One region of the Colwellia sp. BRX10-4 genome, then DNA from elsewhere that is predicted to be linked to it. Evidence: predicted binding sites of a transcription regulator. Region 1 holds the regulator's gene; the other holds the start of a gene.

Region 1 (4,964 bases):
TGCGCTGGATAAGGTATTATAATGAATGATAACGTAACTTTATTTTTTATTCAGTCTTTTTATCATTCGTCTTCATCAAATTTATCAGAAAATAACTGGCATACATCGTTAAGTGCTTGTTGAGCATCTTCTCCTTGGGTAATAACCTCTACGGTTTTCCCAAAGCCACCGGCCAGTAACATTAACCCCATAATACTGCTGGCATCAGCTTCTTTGCCCTCTAAGCAAATAGTAACGTTAGCATTAAGCTTTTGGCTTAACTGGGCAAGTTTAGTGGCAGCACGTGCGTGTAATCCCAGTTTATTGCTAATGGTTAATGATTTATTATATTTTGGCATACAGTGACCGTTATTAAGTGCTTTGTATTTTAATGTCGCGATGATGAGATTGAACATCTTCGCGTTCTTTTCTGAGATTGTTTGCTAATATTTCCGCAATATAAACTGAACGGTGTTTTCCACCTGTACAACCAATAGCGATAGTAATATAGCTGCGATTGTTTCTTTCTAAGTGGGGTAACCACGTCATCATAAAACTGTTAATTTGCCAGATAAATTTAGTGACAATCGGTTGGCTAGCAAGAAAGTCTCGCACGGGTTGATCTAAACCAGTAAAACCTTTTAAGTCTGTTTCCCAAAAAGGGTTAGGTAGAAAACGTGCATCAAAAACATAATCTGCGTCTTGTGGTACACCGTGTTTAAAGCCAAAAGATTCAAACACCACCACCATAGATGCCGAGGTTTTGCCCAAAATTCGCTCACGCACTAAATCAGATAATTGATGAGGTGATAACTGGCTGGTATTAATATACAAACCCGCACGCGTCGAAATAGGCTCAAGCAGCTTTTTCTCTAAAGAGATGGCTTGGTCGAGTGGAATATTTTGTTTAATTAAAGGATGCAAACGACGCGTTTCACTAAAACGTCGAATAAGATCAGAGTCATCGGCATCTAAATACAGGATATCGAGTTTTACCGTTTTTGGCAGATAATCTAATATCTCTGAAACATCATTAGGGTCATTGGGTAAGTTACGTACATCTAAACTAACCGCTACTTTGTCGTAATCATTAATAACGGTATGTGCTAATGCAGGCAATAAATTTACCGGAATATTATCGACACAGTAGTAGCCTAAATCTTCGAGTACACGTAAGGCGACACTTTTACCTGACCCTGAGCGACCACTGACTATCAAGAGTTTCATTTGAGTTTTCCTGGGTTATTATTAGATTTTATTAACGTTGAGCATGCTTTATTATAGTAAAAAGCTCTTGCGAATCTTTGCATTTTCTTATTTGCTTTGCGAATTGTTTAGTACTAAATATTTGCGCAATACTTTGTAAGGTATCTAAATGTTGTTGGCAGTTTTCTTCGGGTACAAATAACGCAATAATAATATCGACAGCACGGTTGTCTATCGCATCAAATTCAACGGCTTGTTCACTGGTCAGCAATACAGCAATAACTTGTGACGTGTTAGTTAATCGACCATGAGGAATCGCAATGCCATTTCCTATACCGGTAGATCCAACTTTTTCACGCGCCATTAAGCTTTCGAATAATTGATGAGTATCAATATTGTCGAATTTTTTTGCCGCAGTTGTGCTAATTATTTCAAGGAGTTTTTTTTTGCTTGTACCCTTAATTGCACACAGGGTGCAATCAAGGGTAAGGATATCTTGCAACTTCATTATACTACTTAGATTCTTTGGTGAGTGAACAGGCGATAAACAGCATTAATGCTGATTCGTTTTACCTTTGTACTTTAATATTTGCCGGTCAAGCTTAACAACAAGACTATCAATAGAGGCATACATGTCAGCATTTTCAGCTTTTGCATGTAAATCAGAGCCACTAACGTGAACAGTCGCTTCAGCAATTTGATTTGATTTTTCAACGGTGAGAACAACATGTACATTATTGATATGATCAAAATGTCGGCTTAATTTTGTCATCTTAGTCGTGACGTTTTCTCGTAAAGCTTCGGTAATGTCAACATGGTGGCCAGAAAGATTAATTTGCATAAGCTTAATTCCTCATCTTTTCGTTAAAGTAAACTTTTTCGTTGGTTAGAAGGTGGAATAGAAAGTGACTCTCGATATTTTGCTATGGTACGTCGAGCTACATTTATCCCTTGGTCGGCTAATAAATCAGCCATTTTACTATCACTAAGTGGTTTTGCTGGGATTTCGGCGGCAACAAATTTTTTGATTAGTGCACGAATAGCTGTTGATGAGCATTCGCCACCGCTTTCGGTGCCAACATGGCTTGAGAAGAAAAACTTCAGTTCGAAAATTCCACGTGGCGTATGCATGTACTTTTGTGTTGTCACTCGTGAAATGGTTGATTCATGCATATCGACAGCTTCGGCAATATCATTTAAAACCATTGGACGCATGGCTTCATTACCATGTTCAAAAAAGCCAATTTGACGTTGCACAATACAGTTTGACACTTTTAATAAAGTATCATTACGGCTTTCTAAGCTTTTAATAAACCATTTAGCTTCTTGTAAATTTGAGCGAATAAATTGTGTGTCCGCTGTCGACTTCATCGAACGTGACATCGAAGCATATTGCTGATTCACCGAAAGTTTTGGCGCAGTATCAGGGTTTAATTCGACCACCCAACGGCCATTTTTCTTTTCAACAGACACATCAGGAATAACGTACTGGTCGTCACTCTTCATCACACTATCGCCGGGTCTAGGGTCAAGTGATTGAATAAGACGTACCACTTCGCGCAGTTGGTCTTCTTTCAGTCGAGTTTTACGCATTAATGTACGATAGTCTCGGCTACCCAGCAGATTAATATGGTCACGCAAAACTAACTTACTTTCTGCTAGCCAAGGTGTAGCTGGGTCAAATTGATTAAGTTGAATGATTAAACATTCTGAAATTGAACGAGCAGCGACGCCGACAGGATCAAAGAGGTTAATACGTTTTAGTACCACCTCTATTTCATCAAGCTCTACTCCTTCAATGGCAACACTTTCTAAAATGTCTTCACTAGATACCGTTAAGTAACCGGCGTCATCAACCGCATCAATAATTGCTGTCGCTATAGTGCGGTCTGTTTCGGTAAAAGGGCTTAATTCCATTTGCCAGCGCAAATGATCTTGAATAGAGTCTTGGGTCTCGCCTTGGTAAGTATAATCTTCTGAAGAGGGGCCTGAACTTGAACTTGCTGCACCAGCTGTGTAGTTATCATCCCAAGTGGTATCCATGTTTAATTCTTCAGGGATATCGTTTTTGTCCATGGCTTCAGTAGTGGTGATTTCATCAATGGTAGGCGTAGCGTCTTCGCTACCATCAGAAGCCGGGGCTTCTTTAACATCACCAGTACCGGCAGTGTGAGCTTCTTCAAGGTTGTCAGTACTTTTATCTTCGGGATTATTTGAAGACTCATCCATTTCTAATAATGGATTGCTTTCTAAGGCTTCTTGAATTTCTTGTTGAAGCTCTAACGTAGACAGTTGCAGCAATTTGATTGCTTGCTGCAATTGTGGCGTCATGGTTAATTGTTGTCCTATGCGGAGTTGTAGAGTAGGGCGCATTTAGGTCATTAACTTCCTATTATTTTTAATGGGATATTTTCGTTTTTTTCATACGAAGATATTATTCACTTACTGACTACTATAGCGTGAATTGTTCACCAAGGTATACATCTCTTACATGTTGATTTGCAAGAATTTGATCTGCAGTACCTTCTGCAATAAGTTCACCATGACTAACAATATACGCATGTTCACATACATCGAGAGTTTCACGTACATTGTGATCAGTGATCAACACACCAATGCCACGTTCTTTTAAGTGTAGAATAATTTTTTTAATATCACCTACTGAAATTGGGTCAACACCAGCAAAAGGTTCATCTAATAAAATAAATTTTGGTTCAGCAGCTAAAGCGCGGGCAATTTCTACTCGGCGGCGTTCACCACCCGATAAGCTCATGCCTAAATTATCTTTGATATGACCTATGTTGAATTCTTCAACAAGATGTTCTAATTTTTCTTCACGTTCAGCATCTGATAATTCTTTTCGTGTTTGTAAAATAGCCATAATATTATCGTAAACACTGAGTTTTCGAAAAATAGAGGCTTCTTGTGGTAAATATCCGATGCCTTTTCTAGCACGCTCATGCATAGGCGCTAACGTCAGGTTTTCGTCATTTAAAATAATATCGCCACTATCACTTTCAACCAAACCAACGATCATATAAAAAGAAGTTGTTTTTCCGGCACCATTTGGGCCCAGTAAACCGACTATTTGTCCTGCTGAAACTTGCATACTGACATTTTTAACCACTTTTCTGCCTTTATAGGCTTTGGCAAGGCCTTTTGCCATTAGGGTGCTAGTGCTCATAAATTAATTTTTTCCTGAGTTTTCGCGTCTGTGGTTGTCGCTTTAATTTTTTCTTTTGGCTGAAAAATCGTTTTAGTGCGTTCGTTAGATTTACTTTCAGCATTAACATACTGAGTGGCAATATTGTAAGTAATTCTACTGCCACTAACTTCACTGCCTTCTTGCTGTAATAGCGCATTTCCTGAAATGATCACTAAATTATTTGCAGGCTCATATCTTATTTCGTCGGCTTGTAAGCTAAGTGGAGTGCCATCGGCTAAGGTTTGTTTAAAGGTTGCTGGCTTCCCTTTAGCGATGTAGGTTTTTTCTTCACTGCCTGATTGAGTCAGCACTTGTACTAAATCAGCACGTATAACTAATGAACCTTGAGTGATCACCACGTTATCAATATAGCTGAATATTTTATTTTTAAGATCAACGGCTTGTCTTGAAGCGTTAATTTCAATCTTTTGTTTTATATCAAATTTTTCAGCGAAAGCTGACGAAAATAGCGGAGTTGATAACAATAAGCACAGTAGGCTATTTTTTAACAATTTCATAAATTGATTTCACATGTTTAGTTAGTGTCATTTGGTTGGTGTTTAAGTCGACAATT
Region 2 (4,964 bases), on a different contig from region 1:
TTTAAGCTGAGTGTAGCACCTTCAAAATCTGAGCGTGACAATTGGGCATCAGCAAAAACATTATAAACATTTGATTTATCATTACTATTTTTAACCGCTAACTCGAAAGTACTAAACGCTTTTTGGTATTCTTTATCTGCCATGTATAAATTAGCGAGCGCTAGATAAATACTTCCTGCCTTGTTGTTCTTGTTTAAAAACTGACTGGTTAAGGTTATCGCTTCTTTCAATTGGCCAAGCATGACTTGTATTTCAATAATATTTATTAATGCATTGGGGTTAGTGTTATCAACACTATAGGCCTTTTTGTAGGCTGATAACGCTTCATTATTATTGTTGGTTAGGCGATGTATATTACCTAGCTCAATCAGTAAAAATGAATTGGGTTCTGTTAGTTCAACGATTTTCTTATTTATTGTTGCTATCGCTTTTTCTGGCTGTTGTTCTATAACATCGATTCTTGATAAATGGACAAGTGTTCTAAGGTTGTTAGGGTTTAACTTTAGTGATTGTTCTAGTGATTTTTTTGCTAGTAGGTGCTGTTTTAGTTGACCTAATAAAATACCTTTTTGTAAGTGCAAAACGCTATCATCACTTTGTAAAGTTAATGCAAGGTTCAATTGCTCTAGTGCCTGTTCAAACTGATTGTTTTGTTGGAAGGCCTCTGCGAGCAGCACAATAAAACTTATATTAGCATCTATTGATTTTGCTAATTGAAGGTGAGTAATAGCTTGTGGGAATTTTCCCGATAAAATTTCTAACTTTGCTAACTCAAATAAAGGTTGGGGATTTTCTTTATCACTGTTAATAACATCTTTGAGGTAATCCTCAGCAAGTTGTAGTTCTCCTAATACGGTATAGGTCTGACCAAGAAGCGACCATGTTTCAACATCGTTAGGGGCTACTAGTCTAGATTTTACTAATAATGTTTTTGCACGAAAGGGATTATTCAATGCGAGTTCAATTTGAGCGGCTAACTTTAACGCTCTTATATCGTCACTAATAATAGCGATATATTTTTGCAAAAAATCTTGAGCCTTTAAATTTTCTTGTTGCTGAAAACTAATCACACCCGCTAAATAAAGATACACGGGATTCTGTTTCATTATATCTTCGGGTAATCCCATCAATACGGTATTGATATGGGCGGTTGTTTTATTAACTTCTTCAGTATTACCTAAGGCACTGTTCGCAATTATCTTTAAATAATTTGCTTTTGGCTCATTGGGAATTTCTGTGATGATTATACTAAGGTCGTTTAAAGCAAGTTGAAAATCACCCAGTTCAATATATAAACTGGCTCGCGTAAGTAACGCAGGAAAATCTTTATTGTTTAGCTCAATAACTTGTGAAATTATTTTTAACGATTCAATCTGATTACCAGCTTGCTGTTCTATATTGGCAATCATTGTTAAAGCGATACTGTTGGTTGGCGATGAAGATAGTGCCTTATCAATATAGACTCTTGCTTGGAGCATACTTCCATTAAGCATACCTACTTGTGCTATGCCTAATTGGGCTTTAATACTACTAGGCATATACTCTAAAGCTTCTTTGAATAAAACTTTTGCTTGCGCTAAGTTATTCATCGCTATGAAAGCACGTCCTTGCAATACGGCAACTTTACTCAGTTGTTGTTTTTGAGTTATAGAAGCCATTGGGGCATTAATTACTTTTTTATATTTTTGCTGTAAAAGATAAGCTTCAAGCATTAACGGCAGTATTTTACTTTCATCGGCATTCTTTTCTTGGGCGTTTTCTAGTTGATTTTCTGCTGATGCGCCATCACCCATAGCAATATATACTTCGGCGAGTAACACCATAGAAGGTAAATGTTCAGGATTATTTTTTAAAGCATTCTTTAAATGAATAATTGCCGCGTTGAGTTCAGAAAGGTAAAAACTTGCTAGGGCATCTTCATAAGGTTTATCTGCGCTTTGATCGGGCAAAGCCAGAGCATGCGAACTCAGCAATAAAATTGTCCCGCAGAGTAAGGCTAAAGTCGTTTTTACCAAAGAGGCCATTTAATTATTTCTCTTATGAAAATCAATTGCTAAGGATACTAGGAGTCATTATGAATATCTAGCAGATCTTTAATTGTTTAAGTTGTACATTTAATAGTTGTCGATATTTTTTACACTTTTAGGTAAAATAATCGTTATATGAAATAATATAATCCTATGCATTTAAAAATAAAGGGCTTTTTAATCTTGGCCTGAATATTGAACTGGGTTGGGTCAATAAGTAAATAAAAATTTATACATAGTCTTGTGTTTTTATTACACATGTTATTTATGCCAGTATTTAGGAGTAGGTTTAAAATATGAAATGTTTAAAATGGATTGCAATAGCTGCACTATCAGTATCAAGTATTAACGCGTTTGCAGATACACTTAGCGCCGAAGACATGATGAAGCAGTATGCTGATAAAGGTTATTCTGATATTCAAGATAATTATATAGGTAAAGGTCATAGAAATGACATCAATGGTAAATCTTATCTATATGACGTTGACCAAATGTTTGTTTCTCGTGTCGGTACCACACTATCTGTTGATATCTTTACTGCATTTTACAACGATATAAATAGAGACGGCATCAGGCTTGGTGATTTGTTTATGGCTGCTAATAATAGTTTTAACAGTACTGGAGAATCGCCTTGGGATCCCCAAGGAAATACCTCAGATGACAGCTTTACTAGCGCTGCAGCTAATTCAAATACCGGCACAAATTGGAACTACGTTTACGATTTAAGTGGTGCACGTAATTCTAATTCAGGAACTGGGCATTTGAAGTCGAATTTTGGTGCTAATCAAGTTGTTTCTTCAACGACTCTTCATGGTAACAGTGCCCGTGCTGATCAAGCGGTTATGCTTGCTGATAATAATCATACTGATAAGATTCATGATTCATCTTCATGGTATGCAGATACTTCTTATAGCTATGCTAAGACCGTTGGTGATACATATAATGGCTACGGTAAAGTGAGTTTTTCGTTTGATGTTGCCAATACTGCATTAGCGACAGCTAATCAAATAGCCTTTCGTTGGGCAATGACCTGTGCTAATGACATTATTGAAGGTGTAGCTTCTTTTGCTCCACCTAGAGATACTATTGCAGTGCCAGAGCCACAAACATTTGTGTTAATGTTACTTGCTATGTTTGGTCTTATTTATCGTAGAAAAATAACTCACTAATTTACTATTAGCTACTGACCCGTTAGTGGTTTAATTAATGCGCTATAGTTAATTATATAGCGCATTTTTTGTATATATTTTAGATAAAATTCTTCTTCTTGCTGATAAATTTTACTATCTCAGACAATACTTGACTAAATTAGTCAAGTTTAAGATAATACACGCGAGACACTCCCGTAACATCTTTGTAAGTAGAGCAATATGTCAACTCCCGAATTACCAATAAAATTTTCCGATGCCGCCGCAAATAAAGTATTATCTTTGATCACAGAAGAAGAAAATCCGGAATTGAAATTACGTGTTTATGTAACAGGTGGTGGCTGCTCTGGATTTTCATATGGCTTTACTTTTGACGAAAAAGTGAACGATGGTGACATGACTATCGTTAAAAAAGGCGTCACTATGGTTATTGACCCGATGAGTTTACAATATTTAGTTGATGGTGAAGTTGATTATATTGAAGGCTTAGAAGGCAGTCGATTTTTAGTACATAACCCAAACGCTTCATCAACCTGTGGTTGTGGATCTTCTTTCTCAATCTAATTCTCTTTAGTTACATTGTGATTAACAAAAAGCCAGCGAAATATTACTGGCTTTTTTGTGCTTTTTTTTCAGCTACGGCCATTCTTTTATTTAAAAAGTTTTTTAAATTAGGCATGCTATTACACCTGATACTGCCGCAAAGCAGGGTTGACATCGTATTTAGCGCACTATTAAATTTACTGCTATTACAATCGACTTCTTTAATTTTTGCTTTCGCTGTGGCTAACTGATCATACTTTGTGATGGATTGGGCAATTGTACTCTTATCGGTTAGGTATTTAGTTAAGCTGTCGTTTGCAGCGTTTTCAAGGGTTTGGTTATCTAAACGTTGCTTAAGCTTCTCCAGTGACGTTTGACTCATTTTTTTACTTGATGCTTTACTCTTCAACACGTTTTTATCAATTGGCTGTTTAGATAACTTTGCAGGCAAAATATTCCTATTATTGGTTTTTTCTAACCATTCATTACTTATTTTTGTTTCATCTGTTGGTATGGTTTCTTTAATGGCTAGCGGTTCCTTGCTGGAAGTAAGAGTCGCTTTTTTCCTTAACCGTAAAGGAAAATATAGGCGAGCTTGAATAATAGGGTTAACTGAATCGTTATTTTTTACTGCGCTAAGTGGAACTGTTGATAACCCTTGTGTAAAAATTATCAGTACCGCTATATGCAAGATAATTGAGAAAGTCAGTCCATTGCTTAATTTATTTAAATGTAATCCTGCTTGTTAACTTTATATTTGGCACTGTAGTATTGAGCTATAAATCTTTTAAAAGTTCAGTATTCGCTTAATTAGGGCTCAATGGTTTAATAAAGATAGTTTGCCACTTTTTTAAGGCGAACCTATTTGCATGTCGGCGCAAGATTCTTGATACTGAATTAATTCTATAATCAATAATATTTATAAAAGGGAATATAATGCTTAAAGTGCCTTTTCAATCGGTAATAAAAACGCTTGTTTTCAGTAGTACTTTGTTAGCTTTATCAAGTTCAGCGGCAACACTGACTGAATCAGAAACTAAGCAACTGACACAATTAAAAAATACCGCTCTGCAATCTAATTTGTCCTATAAGGTCTTAGAATCTTTAACCACGGAAGTGGGGCATCGATTAATGGGTTCAGAAGGTGATAGAAAAGCTGTCATTTGGGCGCAAGCTAAAATGAACGCTTTAGGCTTTGATAAAGTGTGGACAGAAGAAGTCACGGGTACTTTTTGGCAACGTGGTG

The links. The regulator sigma-54, encoded in region 1, starts transcription at its own class of promoters, with help from an activator protein. The targets are predictions, from matches to a motif close to GTTGGCACGNNNNTNGNNT.
Region 2: the regulator sigma-54 is predicted to act here: its motif matches at 2,210-2,228, upstream of H4J67_RS08170 (PEP-CTERM sorting domain-containing protein).

Annotation. Positions count from the first base shown of each region.
Region 1 covers NZ_JACGVZ010000001.1:22,458-27,421, forward strand. The annotation lists gene H4J67_RS00120 (HPr family phosphocarrier protein) at 63-338, opposite strand; gene rapZ (RNase adapter RapZ) at 352-1,206, opposite strand; gene ptsN (PTS IIA-like nitrogen regulatory protein PtsN) at 1,238-1,693, opposite strand; gene hpf (ribosome hibernation-promoting factor, HPF/YfiA family) at 1,739-2,026, opposite strand; gene H4J67_RS00140 (RNA polymerase factor sigma-54) at 2,050-3,558, opposite strand; gene lptB (LPS export ABC transporter ATP-binding protein) at 3,638-4,369, opposite strand; gene lptA (lipopolysaccharide transport periplasmic protein LptA) at 4,366-4,908, opposite strand; gene lptC (LPS export ABC transporter periplasmic protein LptC) at 4,889-4,964, opposite strand, start outside.
Region 2 covers NZ_JACGVZ010000007.1:116,705-121,668, forward strand. The annotation lists partial or broken gene prsT (XrtA/PEP-CTERM system TPR-repeat protein PrsT) at 1-2,024, opposite strand, end outside; gene H4J67_RS08170 (PEP-CTERM sorting domain-containing protein) at 2,324-3,196, shown strand; gene erpA (iron-sulfur cluster insertion protein ErpA) at 3,398-3,739, shown strand; gene H4J67_RS08180 (hypothetical protein) at 3,783-4,409, opposite strand; gene H4J67_RS08185 (M20/M25/M40 family metallo-hydrolase) at 4,655-4,964, shown strand, end outside.